2 regions of the Nonomuraea sp. MTCD27 genome follow, and region 2 is predicted to be linked to the other one. Evidence: riboswitches for the same ligand, from Rfam matches in the RefSeq annotation. Region 2 holds a riboswitch; the other holds the start of a gene.
What was found. A riboswitch is a leader RNA that binds a small molecule or an ion and turns the genes downstream of it on or off. The one in region 2 is predicted to bind cyclic di-AMP.
Positions count from the first base shown of each region.

Region 1: another riboswitch for cyclic di-AMP. It lies ahead of ACBJ59_RS44845 (coiled-coil domain-containing protein); the one in region 2 lies ahead of ACBJ59_RS17310 (hypothetical protein).

Region 1 covers NZ_JBGNUW010000019.1:295,408-306,461, reverse strand. Annotated here, with positions in the region: gene ACBJ59_RS44855 (DeoR/GlpR family DNA-binding transcription regulator) at 96-875, shown strand; gene galT (galactose-1-phosphate uridylyltransferase) at 872-1,951, shown strand; cyclic di-AMP (ydaO/yuaA leader) riboswitch at 2,020-2,159, shown strand; gene ACBJ59_RS44845 (coiled-coil domain-containing protein) at 2,165-3,121, shown strand; gene ACBJ59_RS44840 (MmcQ/YjbR family DNA-binding protein) at 3,150-3,503, opposite strand; gene ACBJ59_RS44835 (RIP metalloprotease) at 3,511-4,818, opposite strand; gene ACBJ59_RS44830 (LuxR C-terminal-related transcriptional regulator) at 4,982-5,578, shown strand; gene ACBJ59_RS44825 (PP2C family protein-serine/threonine phosphatase) at 5,698-6,813, opposite strand; gene ACBJ59_RS44820 (GNAT family N-acetyltransferase) at 6,932-8,161, shown strand; gene ACBJ59_RS44815 (hypothetical protein) at 8,194-8,340, shown strand; gene ACBJ59_RS44810 (ribose-5-phosphate isomerase) at 8,337-8,804, opposite strand; gene def (peptide deformylase) at 8,901-9,386, shown strand; gene ACBJ59_RS44800 (SDR family oxidoreductase) at 9,522-10,226, shown strand; gene ACBJ59_RS44795 (aldehyde dehydrogenase family protein) at 10,298-11,054, opposite strand, start outside.
Region 2 covers NZ_JBGNUW010000005.1:315,956-327,009, forward strand. Annotated here, with positions in the region: gene ACBJ59_RS17250 (carbohydrate kinase family protein) at 1-225, opposite strand, end outside; gene ACBJ59_RS17255 (TetR/AcrR family transcriptional regulator) at 272-856, shown strand; gene ACBJ59_RS17260 (class II aldolase/adducin family protein) at 876-1,508, shown strand; gene ACBJ59_RS17265 (DUF885 domain-containing protein) at 1,503-3,071, opposite strand; gene ACBJ59_RS17270 (DUF4032 domain-containing protein) at 3,094-4,302, shown strand; gene ACBJ59_RS17275 (NAD(P)H-binding protein) at 4,296-4,898, opposite strand; gene ACBJ59_RS17280 (winged helix-turn-helix transcriptional regulator) at 4,953-5,303, shown strand; gene ACBJ59_RS17285 (roadblock/LC7 domain-containing protein) at 5,441-5,815, shown strand; gene ACBJ59_RS17290 (hypothetical protein) at 5,819-6,628, shown strand; gene ACBJ59_RS17295 (roadblock/LC7 domain-containing protein) at 6,658-7,032, shown strand; gene ACBJ59_RS17300 (hypothetical protein) at 7,062-7,433, shown strand; gene ACBJ59_RS17305 (alpha/beta fold hydrolase) at 7,483-8,328, opposite strand; gene ACBJ59_RS17310 (hypothetical protein) at 8,366-8,977, opposite strand; cyclic di-AMP (ydaO/yuaA leader) riboswitch at 9,163-9,297, opposite strand; gene ACBJ59_RS17315 (DUF5302 domain-containing protein) at 9,459-9,659, opposite strand; gene ACBJ59_RS17320 (MDR family MFS transporter) at 9,708-11,054, opposite strand, start outside.

The DNA of each region.
Region 1 (11,054 bases), on a different contig from region 2:
CTGCCCACCCTGACCAGCGCAAGCGTTCCGCGCTAACTAACATTCCCCAACAATTCCGTGTCATAATTTGGTGGAATCTGTTGGAAGGAGCGGGCGTGCTCGCACAGCAGCGGCAGCAGGCGATCCTCGAACGCGTGCGCAGCAACGGCGGCGTCCGGGTGGCCGACCTCGTACGCGAGCTCGGCGTCTCCGACATGACCATCCGCCGCGACCTCGAGGTGCTGGCCGAACGCGGGCTGCTGGAGAAGGTGCACGGAGGCGCGACAGCGCTCGGCCCCGGCTCGACCGAGGAGCCCGGCTTCACCGCCAAGTCCGCCCGCCAGCAGCAGGAGAAGGACGCCATCGCGCGGCACGCGGCCACGCTCGTACGACCGGGCACGGCCGTGGCGCTGTCGGCGGGGACCACCACGTGGGCGCTGGCCCACCACCTGATCGGCGTGCCCGAGCTGACCGTGATCACCAACTCGATCCCGGTCGCCGAGGTCTTCCACCGCAACCCGCGCGCCGACCGCACCGTCGTGCTGACCGGCGGGGTGCGCACGCCGTCCGACGCCCTGGTGGGCCCGGTCGCCGTGGCGGCGATCCGCCGCCTGCACGTGGACACGCTCTTCCTCGGCGTGCACGGGATGAGCGTGCGGGCCGGGTTCACCACGCCCAACCTGCTCGAGTCCGAGACCGACAGGGAGCTGGTCGCGGCCGCGCACCGGCTGGTGGTCCCCGCCGACCACACCAAGTGGAACACGGTCGGCATCAGCACCATCGCCGAGCTGACCGAGGCCGACGTGGTCATCAGCGACGCGGGGCTGCCCGAGGACGCACGAACAGAGCTGGCCGAACGGGCCGGAGAACTCATCATCGCGGAGGGCTCGCTTTGAAGCGCACCATCACCCATCTGGCCGACGGCCGGGAGCTCATCTACTTCGACCGGCGTGACGACGCCGACAGGAGTGCGATCGACCGGCGGCCGCTGGAGCCCCGCCCCGTGGCCTCCGAGCTGCGTTACGACCCGCTGACCGAGGAGTGGATCGCGATCGCCGGGCACCGGCAGACGCGGACGTTTCTGCCGACCGGCGGCACGGCCGAGTGCCCGTTGTGCCCGTCGTCGGACACGCGGTCGTCGGAGATCCCCGCCCACGACTACGACGTGGTGGTGTTCGAGAACCGCTTCCCCTCTTTCTCCGGAAATTTCGGGACTTACGAGGAAGTGGGCGGCCTGAGCGAAGTCCGTCCGGGTGTGGGCCGGTGTGAAGTGGTGTGCTTCACCTCCGACCACTCGTCCTCCTTCTCCAAGCTCTCCGACGACCAGGTGGGGCTCGTCATGGAGGCGTGGGCCGACCGCACGGCCGAGCTGTCCACGATCGAGGGCGTGGAGCAGGTGTTCTGCTTCGAGAACCGGGGCGCGGAGATCGGCATCACGCTCGCCCACCCGCACGGCCAGATCTACGCCTACCCGTACGTCACGCCCAGGACCAGGCTGCAGCTCGGCGCGGCGGCCCGGTACAAGGGGCCGGGCAACCTGTTCGCCGACGTGCTGGCCGCCGAGCGGGAGGCGGGGACACGGGTGGTGGCCGCCAACGAGCTGTGGACGGCCTTCGTGCCCGCCGCCGCGCGCTGGCCGTTCGAGGTGCACCTCTATCCGCACCGGCAGGTGCCCGACCTGGCCGCGCTCACGGAGGAGGAGCGGGACGCGTTCGCGCCCCTCTACACCTCGGTCCTGCGGGCGCTGGACGGGCTGTTCGGGGTGGTGATGCCGTACGTGTCGGCCTGGCACCAGGCACCCGTACGCCAGGACCGGGAGCTGGGCTATCTGCACCTGGAGCTGTTCAGCATCCGGCGGGCGGCGAACAAGCTCAAGTATCTGGCCGGCTCGGAGTCCGCGATGGGCGCCTTCGTCAACGACGTGCTGCCGGAGGAGGCGGCACGCATGCTTCGATCACAAGTAGATCACTAATAGATTTCTACTTAAGGTCGCATGACTCGTGATCTACCACTAATATCCCCATATGCACCGGCCGAAACAGCCGTGGCACGCCTAATCCCGAGCGCGTCGCCCGGGAGCCGGGGACCCATCGCACCTGGGGTGAATCCGCTTCGGCGGTAGGGATCAACTCCCCTGCCCGAACCCGTCAGCTAACCCGGCCGGCAGAGGGAGAGGAACACCTACGTGGCGGCTTCGTCCCCCGCGACTCTTGCCATCGGTCTCATCGCCGCCGCCGCCATCGCCGTCCTCCCGGCGACCGCGGCGTCGGGAGCCCCCAAACCCACGGAAGCCGAACTCCGCGCCCAGCTCAAACAGCTCAACACCAAGGTCGACAAGCTCATCGAGCGGTACAACCTCAAGCGCGTCGAGCTGGCCAAGGCCCAGCAGGCCGCCGAGACGGCCGAGGCCAGGCTGGCCACCGCCGAGCAGGCGCTGACCACGGCCGAGCAGCGGGTCGCCGAGATCGCCCGCCTGCGCTACCAGAACGCCGACCCGTCCGTACCCACCTTGATGCTGCCCCAGAACGCCAGCAGCGCGGCCCTGCTCGAACAGCTCACCGCCGAGCAGCAGGCCGTCGTGCAGGGCGTCGCCACGGCCCGCGACGACAAGCAGCAGGCCAGCGAGGAGGCCGCGGCGCTGGCGGCCCGGATCGAGTCGGACACGGCCACGGTGGCCGAGCAGCGCGACGAGGCCGAGGACGTCATCGACGACATCAAGGACAAGCTCGAGGACCTGGTGCCGTTCGGCACCGGCCGCAAGTCCGACGGCTCCTGGGCGCCCGAACTGCCCACGGGAACGGACAACATCACCTCGCGTACGCGGCTGATGAAGGCTCAGGTGGAGAAGAACTTCTCGCTGCCGTTCGAGGTGGGCTGCTTCCGCTCGGGCTCCAGCGGCGAGCACCCGCTCGGCCGGGCCTGCGACTTCATGATGAGCACGGGCGGCTCGATGCCCACCGCCGTCAACAACGCACTCGGCGACCGGATCGCGGCCTGGGCGATCAAGAACCAGAACAAGCTGGGCGTCAAGTACGTGATCTGGAAGCAGCGGATCAACCACGGATCGGGCTGGAGCACGATGTCCGACCGGGGCAGCGTCACCGAGAACCACTTCGACCACGTGCACATCTCGATGAACTGACCCGCGGCGACCCGCGCCGGGCCCGGGGTCAGGGCAGGCGTGCGGCGAGGGACTGGGGGGCGATCCGGCGGTAGGCGTCCGTCACGATCTCCGCGATCTCCGCCCAGTCCACGTCCGGCACGTCCAGGTAGACCCCCAGCCACCCCCGATGCCCCACGTACGGTGGCCGGAAGAACCTCTCGGGGTCCTCCGCCACCATCTCCTCCTGCACCCCGGGCGGGGCCGCGCACCAGAACGCCAGCCGATCGTCATGATGGTGATCGGCGAACATCACGAACGTCTTCTTGCCCCTGACGAACCACGTCGGCTCCCCGTGCGAGAGCCGCTCGGTCGTCTCGGGCAGCGCCAGGCACAGGCCCCGCAGCCGCTCCAGGGCGTCCACGGCGGCCTCAGTTCGTCAGCGTGAGCGGGTTGACCAGGTCGGCGTAGACGAGCAGGCCCGCCATGATCATCATCACGATCGCGATCGCGTACGTCAGCGGCAGCACCTTGGCGATGTCCACGTGAGCCGGCTCCGGCCGCCGCATGATCCTGGCGAACGCCCGCTTGATGCCCTCCCACAGCCCGCCGGCGATGTGGCCGCCGTCGAGCGGCAGCAGCGGGATGAGGTTGAACATGCCGATCGCGAGGTTGAAGCCGGCCAGCAGGTTGATGAAGATGGCGATCTTCTTCTCGGTGGACAGCTGGTCGGAGGCCAGGATCTCGCCACCCATGCGGCCCGCGCCGACCACGCCCACGGGGCCCTCGGGGTCGCGCTCCTCGCCGGAGAAGGCCGCGTGCCAGACGCCGACCATCTTCTCCGGCAGGTTGAGCAGCGAGCCGGCCACCCTGGCCGTCAGCTCGCCCATGTAGCCGATGACCTGGCCCATGGTCTGCTGCTGCATGACCTCGGTGGGCAGCACGCCGAGGAAGCCGACGTTCTTGTCGATCTTCTGCGGGTCCTCCAGGTTGGGCCGGTCCTGGGCGATGAGCGTGACGTTGACCGTCATCGGCTTGCCGTCGCGGACGATGCCCAGCCGCACCGCGCCGGGACCGTGGGAGCGGATCAGGCGGGTGGCGTCGTCCCAGGAGCCGATCTTCTGGCCGTTGAAGGCGACGATGTGGTCGCCGGGCTTCATGCCCGCCTGGACGGCGGGGGTGGGCTTGTCGGTGGGCTTGCACTCCGTACGCTGCTCCGAGATCGGGATCACGCACGTGTTGGTCTCGGGCGAGACGATCGGGGCCAGCGTGGGCAGGCCGATGCCGACCAGCAGGATGCTGAAGAAGACGAAGGCGAGCACGAAGTTCATCGCCGGGCCGCCGGACATGATGATGACCTTCTGCCACCACTTCTTCCGGTAGAAGACCTTCTCCTCGTCGCCCGGCCGCACCTCTTCCTGGGCGGCGTCGCGGGCGGACTCGATCAGGCCCTGCCACGGGCCCGTCGCGGTGCTCCTGAGCTTGCCGGGCTCATCGCCAGGACGCGGCGGCAGCATGCCGATCATGCGGATGTAGCCACCGAACGGGATCCACTTGATGCCGTATTCGGTCTCGCCCTTGCGTCGTGACCACGCCGTCGAGCCGAAGCCCACCATGTACTGGGTCACCTTGACGCCGAACAGCTTGGCCGGGAGCAGGTGGCCGAGCTCGTGCAGCGCGATGGAGACCATCAACCCGAGCAGGAAGAGGACGATCCCCACGACGTAGAGCCAGTTCATCTAGGCGCGCTCCAGGCAGACGACAGGCGGACCGGAGGACAGACGAAAGGTCCGACAGCCCCAGAGTAGTCGAACTCGCCACACCGCACGGCTTACCGCTTTTGAAGAGCATTGACAGCCCGCGATCGGCCGATCACGCTAAGAGACGACGGAGGGGGACGTCTTGATCCGCATACTGATCGCAGAGCACCTGCCGTTGGTGCGCCGTGGCCTGCTCGCCACCCTCGGAGCCGAACCCGACCTGCGGGTCGTGGCCGAGGCCGAACGCGCGGAGGAGGTGGTGCGCGCGGCGAGGACCGCCGAGGCCGACGTGGCCGTCGTCGACCTCGACCTGCCGGGGCCTGCCGTGACCGACCGGCTGGCCGAGCACGTGCCCCGCTGCGGGGTGCTGATCCTGTCGGCCTCCCCCAATCCCGCCCAGGTGCGCGAGGCCCTGGCCGGTCCGGCGCTCGGGTTCATGAGCCTGTGCGTGCCGCCGGAGCGGCTGGCCGAGGGGGTGCGCCAGGTGGCGGCGGGAGAGCGGGCCATCGAGGCGGAGCTGGCCGTTGCGGCGCTGCAGTGCGCGACGAACCCGCTGACCCGGCGGGAGCTGGACGTGCTGCGGGTCGCGGCGGGCGGGGCGCGTTCGACGGAGATCGCCGACGAGCTCTTCCTGTCGGTCGGCACCGTACGCAACCACCTGTCGCGCATCATGTGCAAGACGGGAGCGCGGAACCGGCTGGACGCGGTGCGCATCGCGAGCGACAGCGGCTGGCTGTGACGGGTCCCCGGTGGAGCCGCGCCGCTCCGCCGGGGCCCGAACCTCTAGAGGATCTCAGGCGGACGGAGGCCCTTGCCAGTGACCGCCATCACGACCGGCCCATGTGAAACGTCACGGGTCTATGGCCGCCAGATGAGCACCAGCGCGCAGTCGTCGTTGTGTCCCGAGGACATGGCGTTCACCAGCGCCCTGGCGCCGTCGCGGAACCCCGAGGGCAGCAGCCGCTCCGCCTCGCCGAGCAGCCGGTCGAGGCCGGCGTCGATGTCGCGCCCCGGCTGCTCGATCAGCCCGTCGGTGTAGAGCAGCAGCGCGTCGCCCTTGCGCAGGGTGCCGCTGTCGGGCTCGCAGTGCAGGTCGGGAACCACGCCGAGCACCACGCCCTTGGCCGAGGCGACCTGCCAGTTGCCCGTGCCCGCGTCGAACTTGACCACCGGCGGATGCCCGGCCGAGGTGATCGTGTAGTCGCCCGTGGCCAGGTCGAGACGCACGTGCACGGCCGTGACGAATCCCTCGTCGCCGCGCTGCCGGTGCAGGTAGGCGTTGCACGCGGGCAGGAAGTCGTCGACCGAGCCGAGCAGCCCGCCGAACGTGCCCGACAGCAGCAGCGCCCTGGTGCCCGCGTCGACGCCCTTGCCGGACACGTCGACCAGGGCGATCTCGACGGAGTTGCCGTCGCGCATGGAGACCATGAAGTCGCCGCCGAAGGAGGACCCGCCGGCCTGCTTGAGCACCACCTTGCCGCCCCAGTCCTTCGGCAGCGCGGGCAGCTCGCCCTGGCTCCTGAGCCGGTCGCGCAGCTCCAGCAGCATCGCGTCGCCGCGCAGCCCCTGGACGCCGAGCTTGCCCCTGGTGCGGGCCATGAGCACGGCGAGCACGGTGGTGAACACGATCGTCACCGACAGCCCCAGCCCGACGCGGCTCGCGCCCAGCGTGGCCGCGACGTAGCCGAGCGCGACCCCGACCCCCACCAGCAACTTGACCAGGCTGCGCAGCCGGAGCTGGAGCCCGCCGACGAGGGTGACCAGGATGAGCAGCGAGGGCGAGAACCACTCGGTCGAGACCTCGGCCGCGAGGAACCCGATGACGAGCGCCAGCACGATCAGCGTGCTGAGCAGACTGCGGTCCCGGGCCAGCAGCACGCGCCGAACGAACCGGACGATGGGCACCAGAAACGGCACCCGCACCAGGACCGCACGGACCCGTGGCGGGATGAGCGGCGCCGGTCGGGAACTCATGATGCGCCTGACTGTATCGGTCTGACCCGTGTTTGGGCAGCCCACTTGACCAACGCCTTGATCATTAAGCACGTATATTGGGTGGCCCTTCCCCTTTGCCCGCTCCTACCGTGGACGGATGACGTATCCGATCCGTCCGATTGACGAGTCTGAGTGGCCGGCCTTCGCCGGAGTGCTCGAAGAGGCGTTCGGCTGGACGCCGCATCCCACGCAGGCCGGGCGATTCAAGGCGGAGACCGAGTTCGACCGCACGCTGGCCGCCTTCGACGGCGACACCATCGCCGGAGTCACCTCCATCTTCAGCCTCACGATGACGATCCCCGGCGGGCAGTTGCCCGTAGCCGGGGTGACCGCCGTCAGCGTGCTCCCCTCCCACCGGCGCCGGGGCGTGCTGTCCTCCTTGATGCGCAGGCAACTCACCGACATACGCGAGCGCGGCGAGTCCGTGGCCGCCCTCTACGCCTCCGAGGCGCTCATCTACGGCCGGTACGGATACGGCAGGGCCGCCGGCGAGCTGGCGTTCCGGATCCACAAGCACGCCTCGGCGTTCGTCCGCGAAGCACCCCAGGACCCGTCGCTCCGGCTCCGGGTCGCCAAGCCCGCCGACGTGCGCGGCGAGCTGGAGAAGCTGTTCGCCTCCGTCGTGACCCGCCGCCCCGGCCGGTACGAGCGCAGGTCCCAGACCTGGGACGGCCTGCTGGCCGACGAGGAGTTCGACCAGCGCGGCGCCGGAACGCTGCGCTCGATCCTGGCCGAGGACGACGGCGGCGTGCGCGGCTACGCCCTGTTCCGCATCAAGTCCTCCTGGGACGACAACGGCGTCCCCGACGGCACCCTGAAGCTGTACGAGCTGGAGGCGGCCGACCCGGCGGCCTACGCCCTGCTCTGGCGCAGCGTGCTGGACCGCGACCTGGTCACCAAGCTCGAGGCGGGCGGCAGGCCGGTGGACGACCCGCTGATCGCCCTGCTGGCCGACCAGCGCCAGCTCCGCGCGAGCTGGGCGGACGAGCTCTGGGTACGCCTGGTCGAGGTCGACCGGGCGCTGAGCTCGCGGGCCTACGCCGCTCCCGTGGACCTGGTGGTCGAGGTCGAGGACGACGTGTGCCCGTGGAACGCCCGCCGCTGGCGGCTCACCGCCGACCTGTCGGGGGCGGAGTGCAAGCCGGTGGAGGAGGAGCCGGACGTGACGCTGCCGGTGGCCGCGCTGGGGTCGGCGTACCTGGGTGACGGCCTGCTCGGCGAGCAGCTCGACGCGGGCCTGCTGCGCGAGCACAACCCCGGCAGCGTGCGCAGGCTGGCCACCGCCATGTCGTGGAGCCCGAAGCCCTGGGCGGGGCTGACGTTCTGACGGCGGGGGCGTTCTGGCGTAGGCTCGACGGCATGGCGCTGCAAAGTCTGCAGATCACGGCGGTCGTCGCCATGCGTGCCCGCGATGTGTCGAAGCCGTCGAAAGAGCAGCAGGAGGCCGCCGACCGGCGGCCCCTGCGTGACGAGATGCCCAGGCGCGACTCCAAGCGCAAGGGCTAGGGAAGCGAGGGCAGCTGGCCGATCGTCTCGTACGTGGCCAGCTGCGCGATCCGCCTGCTGTGGCGCTCGCTGCCGGAGAACGACGTGGTCAGGAAGACCTCCACGAACCTCGTGGCGTCCTCGACGGAGTGCATGCGGGCGCCGACGCTGACCACGTTGGCGTTGTTGTGCTCGCGGGCGAGGCCGGCCGTCTCCTCGCTCCAGGCCAGGGCCGCGCGGATGCCGCGCACCTTGTTGGCGGCGATCTGCTCGCCGTTGCCGGACCCTCCGATCACCACCCCCAGGCTGCCGGGGTCGCCGGCGACGCCCTCGGCCGCCCGCAGGACGAACGCCGGGTAGTCGTCCTCGGCGTCATAGACGAAGGGACCGCAGTCGGTCACCTCGTGCCCGTGGTCCTTCAGCCAGGACACGAGATGGTTCTTGAGCTCATAGCCGGCATGGTCGGCACCGATGTAGACACGCACCCGCCCAGTCTTCCACAGCCCCGCCGATCGGGCTCGCTGACTAGAGTAAGGGCCTCCACCGTTGTCCAGTCCTTACGAAAGCGAAAGCAGAGAGCCATGCGAGAGATCCGCGTCATCGGCGATCCGGTCCTGCGCACGCCCGCCGAGCCGGTGACCGACTTCGACCGCGAGCTGCGCCGGCTGATCGACGAGATGTTCCAGGCCATGTACGCGGTCAACGGCGTGGGGCTGGCCGGCCCGCAGATCGGCGTGTCGCGGCGGCTGTTCGTCTATGACATCGCCGGGCGCAAGGGGCACGTGATCAACCCGCTGCTCACCGTCGACGACCCCGAGGAGGTGCTCGACGAAGAGGGCTGCCTGTCCGTGCCCGACCGCCAGTCCCGCCAGCCGATCTACGCGACGGTCGGGCGCGCCGCGGGCGTCACGGTCGAGGGCCTGGACCGGCTGCAGCGGCCGGTACGCGTCAAGGCCCGCGGCTCTCTCGCCCGCTGCTTCCAGCACGAGACCGAGCACCTCGACGGCAAGCTGTACGTCGACCGCCTCCCGCGGAACGAAGCTCGCAAGATCATGCTCAGGGCATAGGGCGCAGAAATCGCAGCCTGTGCCGGCCCGCTGGACGCGGGCCACCATAGGCGCAGAAATCGCAGCCTGTGCCGGCCCGCTGAACGCGGGCCGGCATAGGTTGGCGGGATGAGCGTACTTTCCGGAAAAGGAGCATTGGTTACCGGAGGTTCCAGGGGCATCGGCAAGGCCATCGTGGAGCGACTGACCGGCGACGGCGCGGAAGTCGTCTTCTGTTACGCCAGCTCGGACGAGGCGGCGGAGCAGGTGGCCAAGGAGACGGGCGCGCACGCCGTACGAGCCGACCTCGGCGACAAGCAGGACCTGGCGCGGCTGTTCGCCGAGGCGGAGGCGCGGCTGCCCGGGGTGGACATCCTGGTCAACAACGCGGCGACCGCCGAGGCGCAGAAGCCCATCGCCGACATCACGGACGAGGACTACGAGCGGGTGTTCGCGGTGAACACCAGGGCCGTCTTCCTGGCCATCCAGTGGGCCGGGCGGGTCATGCGCGACGGCGGCCGGATCATCAACGTCTCCTCGCTCAACACACGGCTGCCCGCGCCGGCCCTGGCGCTCTACTGCGGCAGCAAGGGCGCCATGGAGCAGTTCGCCAAGGTGGCCGCGCGGGAGCTGGGCGGGCGCGGGATCACGGTGAACGTGGTCTCGTCCGGCGCCACGGACACCGACATGCTGCGGGGCGCCAACCCGCCGGAGGCGCTGGAGATGACGCCGACATTCACCGCGCTGGGGCGGCTGGGCAGGCCCGACGACATCGCCGCGGTGGTCGCGATGCTGGCGGGCCCCGACGGGCGCTGGGTGACCGGGCAGAACGTGCTGGCCACCGGCGGGTTGTTCCTCTGACCGTGCGGCACGGCGGGCCGGGACGCCCGCCGTGCCTCCCCCACGCCATGAGACCCACGAGGACCATGAGGCTAGAGCTGCAGTGACTTGACCTCGAGGTATTCCTCGAGCCCCTGCTCGCCGAGCTCGCGGCCCACGCCCGACTGCTTGTAACCGCCGAAGGGGGCCATCGGGTTGAACCGGCCGCCGTTGACGGACACCTGGCCCGTGCGCAGCCTGCGGGCGACCGCGACCGCGTGGTCCTCGGTGCCCGCCCACACGGCGCCGGCCAGGCCGTATTTGGTGCCGTTGGCGATCTCGACGGCCTGGTCCTCGGTCGTGTACGGGATCAGCGACAGGACCGGCCCGAAGATCTCCTCCTGCTCGATCGTCATGCCCGGCTCCACGCCCGCGAACACCGTGGGCTCGACGAAGTAGCCGCGCTCGTGCGGCCGGTCGGTGCCGCCGGCCACCAGCCGCGCACCCTCCTCCTGGCCCCGGTTGACGTAGCGGATCACGCGGTCGCGCTGGGCCGCCGACACCAGCGGGCCCATCCGGGTGGACTCGTCGAAGGGGTCGCCGACCTGGTAGCCGCGGGTGGCCTCGACGGCCAGGTGGACGGCCTCGTCGTACTGGTCGCGCTGGACGATCATGCGGCTCCACGCCGAGCAGGTCTGCCCGGCGTTGACGAAGCAGTTGGCCACGCCGACCTTGACGGCCAGGGCCAGGTCGGCGTCGGGCAGGATGAGGTTGGCGGACTTGCCGCCCAGCTCGAGCGCGACCCGCTTGACCGTCTCGGCGGCGAGCGCGGAGACCCGGCGGCCCGCGGCGGTGGAGCCGGTGAAGGAG
Region 2 (11,054 bases):
GGCCAGCACCATGAGCAGGAAGTCGCCGAGCTCGTCGTCGCCGATGGCGCCCATGGTGACCACGTCGTTGCCCAGCTTGACCAGGTCCACCGCCGTGCCCGCGGCGGCTCCCGCGGCGGTGAGGCGGATCTGGTCGACCAGCACGGTGTCCTGGCCCTCGGGGATGTGCTCGACGGGCCTGGTGAGGATGTCGACGATGTGGACGCCGACGGTGACGACGGTCATAGTCTAAATAGACAGACGTCCGAATAAAAAGTCAACGGAGGATTCGATGCCGAAGATCGTCGATCACGACGAGCGCAGGCGCGAGGTCCTGTCAGCGGCGCGCCGGGTGATCGTCAGGGACGGCATCGACGCCGCCACCACCCGCGCCATCGCCAAGGAGGCGGGCTACTCCAACGGGGTGCTCGCCCACTACTTCGCCGACAAGGACGAGATCCTGCTGTCCGCGCTGCGTCAGTCCCACCAGCGCATCCGCACCCGGCTGACCCGCAAGGTGGACGGCGTCAGCGGCCTGGCCGCGCTGCGCGAGGTGCTGCTGGACAACCTGCCGCTGGACGGCGAGCGCAGCCAGGAGACCCGGCTGGAGGTCAGCTTCTGGAGCCGCAGCCTGGCCTCGGAGCGGCTGGCCGAGGTGCAGCGGGCGGAGGCGGGCGAGCTGCGCGCCGCCGTACGCGACCTGCTCGGCCGGGCCCGCGCGGCCGGCGAGCTGCGGACGGACGACGACCTCGACGACGTCACCGAGCACCTGCTCGCCCTCGTCGACGGCCTCAGCCTGCACCTGATGCTCTACCCCGGCCGCCTGACCCGCGCGGACGTCGAGCGGATCATGCTGCGCGCCGTTGATCGCCTGTGATGGACTACATTCCACACATATGAGCCCCCGTGAGCAGTTGTGCGAGTACGGCCGCCGCGCCGTCGACCTCGGCCTGGTGATCGGCACCTCGGGCAACCTCAGCGTGCGCGAGGGTGACCTGGTCGCCGTGACGCCGTCGGGGGTGGCGCTCGACCGGCTGACGCCCGAGATGTGCCCGGTCGTGGACGTGGCGGGCCACCTCGTGGAGGGCGATCTCCAGCCGTCCAGCGAGACCCCCATGCACCTGGCCGTCTACGGCACCACGGACGCGCGGGCCATCGTGCACACGCACTCGGTGTTCGGGACGGTGGTGGCCACGACGATGACCGAGCTGCCGCCCGTGCACTACAACGCGCTCATGCTGGGCGGGGTGGTCAAGGTCGCCGAGTACGCCACGTACGGCACGCCCGAGCTGGCCGCGAACGTGCGTGCCGCCCTGGAGGGCAAGCGCGCCGCCCTGATGGCCAACCACGGCGGGGTGACCATCGGGGGGACGCTGGAGGAGGCGTTCGAGCTCACCCGGCTGCTGGAGTGGCTCTGCGAGGTGTACGTCCGGGGGCTCGGCGTCGGCAAGCCGACCGTCCTGACGGATGAGCAGCTCGCCGCCGTGGTGGACCGGGCTCTCAACCCCCCGGAGTTCCCCCGGCTATGAGAGTGCGGCCTGCTCGGCCAGCCCGAGGGGCAGCCCGCCGGATCCCGCGATCCGGTCGTGGAACTCCTTCAGCGGGCCATGGAACGACTCCCGGATGCGGTCGATCTCGATGGCGCCGGTGAGGTAGGACGGGGCCTGGGTGGGCCAGGCGCAGTAGCGGTTGACCTCGCCCTGGGCCGTGCCGGGCGACAGCGACGCCTTGGTGGCCATGAACGTCTCGGCCTCTTCGATGGACATGTCCTCGCAGTGCAGGGCCGTGTCGACGACGATCCTGGCGGCGCGGAAGATGCGGCAGTCCAGGTGGGCCAGCTCGGTGGCGGGGGTGTCGAAGTAGCCCTGCTCGTGCAGCAGCTTCTCGACGTACAGGGCCCAGCCCTCGGTGAAGTACGGGGTCCGGAAGACCTTGCGCACCGTACGCGGATTGCCCGCCATGTACGACAGGTGCCAGTGGTGCCCGGGGTAGGCCTCGTGGACGGCGATCGACGGCATCTGGGCCCGCGAGTTGGTGCGCAGGCGCTGGCGTACCTGCTCGGGGGTGAAGTCGTCGGGCGTGTACGGGACGAAGAAGATGCCGGTCCGCGAGGTGCTGAGCGGCGGCGGGGACAGGTAGTGGGCCACCGACAGGACGGGCCGGGTGTACTCGGCCGACGGCAGCACGTGGCACTCCTCGCCGCCGGCGAACGTGACGAGGTCCCGCTCGCGGACGAACTCGCGGGCCCGCAGGGTCTCCGCCTCGTACTCGGCCCGCATGTCGTCGAGGGTCGGCGGGTGGTCGTCCATGAGGAACTCCATGGCCGCCCGCCAGTCCTGGGTGCCGTTGACCCGGACAGCGACCTCGCGCATGCGCGCGTCCAGCTCCGCCCAGGCGGCCTTGCCCTTCTCGTGCAGCTCGGCGGCGCCGTACCCGAGCAGCTCGCGCTCGCGCAGCAGCGTGGAGTAGAGCCGCTCCCCCATGCGCCAGGTGCCGCCGCACTCGAAGCCCTCCAGGAAGGCGACGAGGTCGTCGAACGCCCGCGCGGCCGGCTCGGCCGCCGCGGCCAGCCGGGCACGCAGCTCGGCGTCCTCGACCATGGACGGGATCGTGCGGGTCAGGAAGTTGCGGCCGGTGCGCGCCTGGCCCAGCCCCCGGGTGACCAGGAGCGGGGCGGCCAGGTCGGGGTCCAGGTTCGCCCGGCAGGCCGCCAGCACGCCGGGCACCTCGGCCAGGCGGGACAGGGCGGAGGCGACCAGCTCGGGCTCGGGCTTGAGCCGGCGCTGGAAGGGCGTGTACAGCGAGGTGAAGACGGCGCCGAGGTAGACGCTCGGGTCGCGCCGCCACTCGGGCCAGGACGCGAGCACGATCGAGCCCTTGAGCTGCGACAGGACGAGGTCCCTGTCGATCGCGTCGTCCGGCGACGGGGCCTCGGTGGCCGAGAGGCGGTCGTACCAGAGGGCCTGCTCGCGCTCGCGGGCCTCCCAGCCGGAGGCGGTGAAATCGCCGAGGGTGTGATCGTAACCGTCGGCCCCGAGGGAGGCGGCGACGACGGGACGGTCGGAAAAGTACCACTTGAGAAACTCGTCCACCGATGCACCATATCCTGAGCAAATGCCCCTGCAGATCACTGGCGCGCTAGGCGACCCTGACCTGATCCGCCTCCCCTGGGAGGTCCCCCTTCAAGACTGGCCCCAGCACCATCTGGTGGACCTGCCGCGGGGCATCTCGCGGCACGTCGTGCGCTTCGCCCGGCTGTCCGGGAAGGTGTACGCGATCAAGGAGATCAGCGAGCGCTACGCCAAGCGGGAGTATCAGCTCCTGTGGGACCTGGCCAGGCTGGACGCGCCCGCCGTGGAGCCGGTCGCGTACGTCACCGGCCGCGAGGACGGGCTCGACGCGGCGCTGATCACCCGGCACCTGCAGTTCTCACTCCCCTACCGCGCGGTCATGTCGGGCACCCTGCGCCCCGACACGCTCACCCGGCTGCTGGACGCGCTGGCCGTGCTGCTGGTGCGGCTGCACCTGAACGGCTTCTACTGGGGTGACTGCTCGCTGTCCAACACGTTGTTCCGCCGCGATGCGGGGGCGTTCGCGGCGTACCTGGTGGACGCCGAGACCGGTGAGATGCACCCGATGATCAGCGAGGGGCAGCGGCTGGGCGACATCGACACCGCGCACACGAACATCTTCGGCGAGATGCTCGACCTGGAGGCCGGCGGGCTGCTGCACCCGTCGATCGACCCCATGGAGACCGCCGAGGACGTCGTGGCCCGCTACCACCGCCTGTGGAACGAGATCAACGAGAGCGAGATCATCGAGGAGGTCGACTGGCACCGCGTGGAGCAGCGCATCAGGCGGCTGAACCTGCTGGGCTTCGACGTGGCCGAGATGATGGTGCGGCGCAAGGTCGGCACCGGGCGGCTGATCGTACGGCCCAAGGTCGTGGACTCCGGGCACCACCAGCGGCGCCTGCTCCGGCTGACCGGTCTCGACGTGGAGGAGAACCAGGCGCGGCGGCTGCTCAACGACCTCGACGGGTTCCGGGTGGCCAAGGGGCTGCGGCACGAGGACGAGGCCATAGTGGCGCACCGGTGGCTGGCGGAGGTGTTCCAGCCGACGGTCGAGGCCATCCCCGCGGACCTGCGCGGGAAGCTGGAGCCCGCGCAGCTCTTCCACGAGATCCTCGACCACCGCTGGTACCTGTCGGAGCAGGAGGGCGCCGACGTCGGGCTGACCACGGCGGTGAAGTCGTACGTGAACAACGTGCTGGTGCACAAGCCCGACGAGCGGGCGCTCCTGCCCGACGAGCCCGTTCAGTAAGCCACGGAGATGCGCCGGCGCGGATGGGCGTTGCGCTCCACCTCGTCCGCGATCGCGACCGCGTAGTCCTCGGCGGTGATGAAACTGCGCCCCTCGGGGTCGCTCATCAGCGTGTCGCCGCCGAGCCGGTAGCTGCCCGTCCGCTCCCCCGGCGCGATCTCCGCCGCCGGCGAGACGAACGTCCAGTCGAGGTCCTCGACCTCCTGGTAGAGCCGCAGCGCCGCCCGCCCGGCGAGGGACTCCTTCTTGTAGATCTCCGGGAAGCCGGGCGTGTCGACCAGGTCCTGGCCGGGGGCCACCTGCAGGCTGCCGGCCCCGCCCACGACGATCAGCCTGCGCACGCCGGAGGCGCGCACGCCGTCGATGAGCGCGCGGTTGGCGGCGAGGAAGGGGGCCTCCGGCTCGGTGCCGTCGCGCGGCGGGGCGATGGCGGAGATGACGGCGTCATGACCCTCGGCGAGCGTGGCGGCGTCACCGACGTCGCCCTTGACGGGGCCCCTGCGGCTGACGCCGGTCACCTCGTGGCCGCGGGAGGCGAGTTCGGCGGCGATGCGCTGCCCGATCATGCCGGTCGCGCCAAAGAGAAGGATCTTCATGTCGCCAAGAGTATCCATCGGATACTGGTTACTTCATCGTGCTATAAGTACCTTATGGATACCGGTGATGTCTTCGACCCGAACTGTCCGACCAGGGTGGTTCTCGATCGGATCGGCGACAAATGGTCGGTCCTTGTGCTGCTCTGCCTCATCGCCGGGCCGATGCGCTTCACCCAGCTCAGGGCGCGGATCGGCGGGGTCACGCCCAAGGTGCTGACCCAGACGCTGCGCGCCATGGAGCAGGACGGGCTCCTGACGCGGGAGGTGTTCGCGGAGGTGCCGCCGCGGGTGGAGTACACGCTGACGGACCTGGGCCGGTCGCTGCACGACCCGATCTCCGTGGTGGCCACGTGGGCGGAGCAGAACGTGAACGAGATTCTTCGTTGCCGCGAAAAGTATTCATAAATCGTACAGTTATGCGCAACGGTGTTGTTTTTCTACTTCGTAGCCGTATAAAAGCTCAACGCCCGCCTTCGGCGGCCTCTCCGGTGTGATCCCACCCCCCTACGCTGTCCCCGTCCCAAGACGGCGAGGGAGGTCACGTGCTCGGAATCGACACCTGCCTGGCAGAGGTCATGTCCATACCGGGGGCGCTGGACGCCATGCTGGTGGACCACACGAGCGGTATGGCGGTGGCCTTCAGCAGCGCGTCAGGTGTGGACGCCGACCGGTCGGCCGCCGCGCTGACCGAGGCCCTGCGCGCCACCACCGACGGCCTGGCCCGCTCGTGCCCGGGCGAGGTCGTACGCATCGACGACATGCTCGTCACCACGGACAAGGGCCACCACCTGCTCCGGATGATGGAGACGGTGTTCGAGGGCCCTCTCGTTCTGTACGTCCGCCTTGACCTGGAGCGATCCAACCTGGCCCTGGCCAGGCACCGCCTGCGGTCCCTCTCCGGCCTCCTGACGACGTGACCCATGACGCGGCTCGACACACTCCTGGCCGGGCTCGCCCGCGAGCGCTCCACGGGCGCGCTCCGGGTCGGCAGGAACGGCACGATCTTCCTCGCGGACGGGCGCGTGACGTACATGGAGTGCGCCCAGGCCCCCAGCGTCGAGCGGCTGCTCGCCGCCAGGGGGCTGACGACGGAGGCGGCGCTGCGCGGGCTGCAGGCCGACGGCGGCTGCGAGCGGCTGCTCGCCGAGGGGCCGGTCACGGCGGGCGAGCTGCAGTACGCGGTGCTCGGCGGGGTCCTCGACGCGGCCTTCTTCCTGCTGCCGATCAGCGGGTCGCGGCCCAAGTTCCGCCCCGGGGAACGGCACTGGCTGGGCGGGCAGTGGTTCTTCGACGTGCCGGGGCTGGTGCGGGAGTGCGCGCGCCGGCGGGCGCAGCTCGCCCAGGCCTGGCCGTCCGCCGACGTGGACACCCTCCCGGTGCGGCCGCTGGGGCGGCTGCCGGGGCACGCGGTGACGCTGAGCCGGGTCCAGTGGGAGGTCCTCGTCCGGGCCGACCACAAGGCGACGCCCCTGGAGCTGGCCAAGCAGATCGGGCGGCCGGCGTACCCGGTGCTGCTGGCCGTCCGGCGGCTGGCGGCCTCGGGCCTGCTCGCCGAGCCGGACCCGGCCCCCGCTCCCGGACTGCCCAAGCGCGGGCGGCAACCGGCCGCGGAGCACCCGCCGCACGACCCCAAGGCCGCGGCCCTGCCGCTGGGACCGCCCGTGACCGGGAACCCGACCGACCTGGCACTGCTGATGCGGCTGAAGAAGGCGCTGGAGGAACTGTCGTGAGGTTCCCCTCACTCAGGAGGAGGCCACCGGTGGAGCTACGACAAGAGGTTCTGGAGGAGATGGCGCTCCTGCGTGAGCGCACCCCGGACGTGAACGGGAGCGTCGCCTGCACGGTGGACGGCCTGCCGATCGCCTGCGACCTCGAAGGGAAGACGGGCGAGCAGGCGGCGGCGCTGTCGGCGGCGCTGGTCGCGATGAGCAGGCGGATGCTGAGCATGACCGGCCAGGGGGCGTTCGAGGAGACGCTCGTCTCCGGCTCCGCCGGATTCGTGGCCTTCTACGCCGCCGGCCCCACCATCGTCCTCACGGTCCTGGCCGGACCCGGCGCGAACGTCGGGCTGCTTCGGCTGGAGGGCAGGAAGACGGCCGCCGGAGTGGCCGCCGTCGCAGCACGGAAGCACTGATCCAGCCCCGCTGAGAAGGAGGAGGAAGCATGGCCGGCATGGACGTCTCTCTCAAGGAGATGATGCAGATCGACGGCTCGATCGGAGCCGCGATCGTCGATCACGGCAGCGGCATGGCGCTGGGCACGCTCGGCGGCTCCAAGGACCTGGATCTCCAGGTCGCCGCGGCGGGCAACACGGAGGTGGTCAAGGCCAAACTCCGCACGATGGACTCGCTGGGCCTCAAGGACGCCATCGAGGACATCCTGATCACGCTGAGCGGGCAGTACCACATCATCCGCCCGATCACCGGGCGCGGCGGCAAGGGGCTGTTCCTCTACCTGGCGCTCGACCGCGGGCGCGCCAACCTGGCGCTGGCCCGGCACCAGCTCAAGGGCATCGAGGGGAAGCTGGAGGTCTGACCGCCCTCATGGTGGCCCGCTCCCCGGCGGGGGGGGCCACCGGCGAGCGTCAGGCGGAGGTCAGCTTGGTGATCTCGGTGACGAAGTCGGGCCAGAGCGCGCGCGGCAGGTCGTGCCCCATCCCCGGGTACGTCACCAGCCGCGCCCCCGGGATGGCCGCCGCCGTCGCGCGACCGCCGGCCACCGGGACCAGCGGGTCGGCCTCCCCGTGCAGCACCAGCGCGGGCACCGCCACCGAGGCCAGCAGCTCCGTACGGTCCCCCGACCTCATGATGGCGGCCAGTTGCCGGGCCGTGCCGGCCGGGTCGAAGCAGCGGTCGTAGGCCAGCCCGGCCATCGCGGCGATCCTCTCCCGGTCCAGCTCGTAGCCGGGCGAGCCGATGACGGACCAGGTCTGCACGGCCTGCGCCAGCACCGCCTCGCGGTCGGCGGCCGGCCGGCCCATCAGCACCGCGGACGCGGCCTCCGTGGGCGGGGCGACGGAGGGGCCGGGCGTGGACATGATCGAGGTCAGGGTCAGCACCCGCGCCGGATGCCGGATGGCCAGCGTCTGGGCGATCATCCCGCCCATCGAGGCTCCCACCACGTGGGCGGCCGGCCAGCCGAGGGCGTCCATGAGGCCCGCGGTGTCGTCGGCCAGGTCGTCCAGCAGGTACGGCGAGGGCGTGCCCATCGCGGGCACCCCCAGGTCGTGGAAGTGCGTCGACAGGCCGACGTCGCGGTTGTCGAACCGTACGACGTGATGTCCCTGCTCCGCGAGCAGCTCGCAGAGCCCTTCGTCCCATTGGATGAGCTGGGCGCCGAGCCCCATGATGAGGAGCAGGGGACGTCCCGACGGTGAGCCGAAGCTCTCGTAGGCGATTTCGATGCCGTTTGCGGCTACGCGCGTGGTCACGACGACCAGAATGACATTCTGGTCAGCCCGCGTAAAGTCAGTGCTCGGCGGGAACGGGGCCCGAGAGGAGCACGCCGCCCTGCGACGAGGACTCCTCCGCCTGCGGCGGGGTGGCCGGGTTACGGTCACGCTCGGCCCAGGCGCCGGTCGAGAACGCGACCGGGTAGTTCTTCTTGCCCACGCCGTCACCCCACTTGGTGATGACGTAGTCGACCTCGATGTGCCCCTGGCCGCCGACGCCGTCCACTCCCAGGGTGTCGGAGTTGAACTCGCCGCCGGTCAGCTCGGCGAACGTCTTGGCGTCGAGGTCGAGCATGATGCCGCGGTTGGAGGGAGCGCCGGGGCCGCGGTCACCCACGAAGAAGGGCATCTTCTTGCCCTTGTAGACCACGTAGCCCTCGGTCAGCAGCGGCCAGCTCGGGCTGGCGGCCAGCCCCTTCTGCATGGGCTTGCCGCTGGCGGGCAGGCCGGTGTCGCCGGCGCGGCCGGAGGAGTCGTCCCAGAAGTACGACGCCGTGGTGGAGCCCTTGAGCAGGACCTTCTCGTCTGTGTCGGTGTCGGCGTGGGCGGGAGTGCCGACGATGGTCAGCGCTGCGATGGCGGAGGTGGTGAGGAGGGTGAAGGAACGCAGGCCAAATCGAGCAGACATGAAAAAGTGAAACCCTTCGCGAGGGGACAGGGAGTTGCGCTCACAGGGGGAGCACGCGCAGCGGAGCTAGAGCACCTGACGATGCTGCGCGGAGCGCAAAATACGAGCCTTGAGGAAGGGGACCGCTCAGTGGGCGGCCGGCACGGCGCTGTCTGGGGGTACGACGCGGTGGTGCATGGGGTAATGTTTCCTCTCCATCACGCCTACCGGGTTAGCTGACGGGTTCGGGCGTGGAGATGCCCTACCGGCACGCGGCCGGATTCACCCCAGTGAGGTGGTTCCCCGGTTCCCGATGGTTCGGGATTCGGCGCCAACCGGTGGTCCATCTTGGGTAAGGACTAGGTCACCGGCTGGTAATGGCGATTACTCTAACTACCGATTCGGACAAACGCAAACGAATCGTATGAAAGAGTCGAAGATCTACCTTCGAAGGTAAAGAGAAAGGGGGCACGGCATGCCGTACCCCCTGAGAAATCCAGCCTCAGCCGCCGCTCTTGCGCCTGAACGATCTCTTACTCGTAGCCGGACCGTGCGCCCCGTGGATCTTCGATGGGTCGACGCCCCTGCCACCGGCGCCTGAGCCCGCGGCCTGGTCGCGCTTGCGCTCCAGCGCCTCGCGGAACTTGCGCTTCATCTCGTCCTCGGGAGTTTCGCTGACTTCCGGCTCCGGTGTATCCGCCATGAGGACCTCCATGGTGTTGGGGACAATCACAGCTTCGCATGGAGCCGCTTATGACGCGAAACCGGCCTCAACCTTGTGTTGCGGCACGGACGGCGCCTCCAGCCGCTTGTTCGGCATGGCCACCAGCGCCACCAGGGCGATCATCGCCCCCACCACTCCCAGCGACGGGATGACCACGGCCGCCGCGGAGGCGTGCGCGGCGGCCATCCCGTGCGCGGGCGCGCTCGCGGCGACCTCCGCGGTGTAGAGGGTGCCGCCGACGGCCAGCGCCACCGAGCCGCCGATCTGCCGGAAGAAGGTCAGGTTGGCCGAGGCCACGCCGAGGTGCCGCGGCTCGACCGACTGCTGTGCCGCCACCGTCAGCCCGGACAGCATCGGGCCCATCCCCAGCCCCAGCGGCAACATCCACAGCGCCAGCGCCAGGCCGCCGGTGGCCGGCGTCAGGCCGAGGCACAGCACCGCGCCGGTGACCAGCAGGAACGGCGAGGCGACCAGCCACGGCTTGTACACCCTGGTCCTGGACATCAGCGTGCCCATCAGCACGCTGCCCGCCACCATGGCCAGCGTCATCGGGTAGATCCGCAGCCCTGACTCGGTGGCGCTGACACCCAGCGCCTCCTGGAAATAGCGCGGCAGGAAGACGACCCCGGCGTACATGCAGAACGCGGTGCAGAACGAGGTCAGGTTCACCAGCGTGTACGTGCGGTTGGCGAACAGGCCCATGGGCATGATCGGGCTCGCCGCCCGCCGCTCGACGGCCACGAACACCGCCAGCAGCACCAGCGCGAGCAGGATCGGCCCGGCCACGGCGGCGTCCGTCCACGTGTGGCCGTCCAGGCCCTTCTCGGTCAGCCCCAGCAGCAGCGCACTGATGGCCACGGTGAAGACGGCGATGCCCGCGTAGTCGGGGCGCCCGCCGCCCGTTCCGGGCCGCCTCGGCAGGCGCAGCGCGACGATGGCGATCAGCACGGCCCCGAGGGGCACGTTCACGTAGAAGGCCCAGCGCCAGCTCGCGTGGTCGGTGAACAACCCGCCCAGGAACGGCCCCGCCAGGAACGTCAGCCCCATCACCCCGCCGATCGCCCCCTGCGCCCGGGCGCCGTTCGACCCCGGCGGGAACATCTCCATCATCAACGCGATCGACAGCGGCAGCAGCGCGCCCGCGCCGAGCCCCTGCACCGCGCGGAACACGATGAGCTGCACCATGTCCTGAGCCACCCCGCACAGCGCCGAGCCCAGCACGAACACCACCATGCCGATGAGCAGCAGCGGCTTCCTGCCGTGCTGGTCGGACAGCCTGCCGTAGAGCGGCACGGTCACCGTGGAGGTGAGCAGATAGGCGGTCACCACCCAGGTGTAGAGCCCGCTGCCGCCCAGCTCCGCCGTGATGCGGGG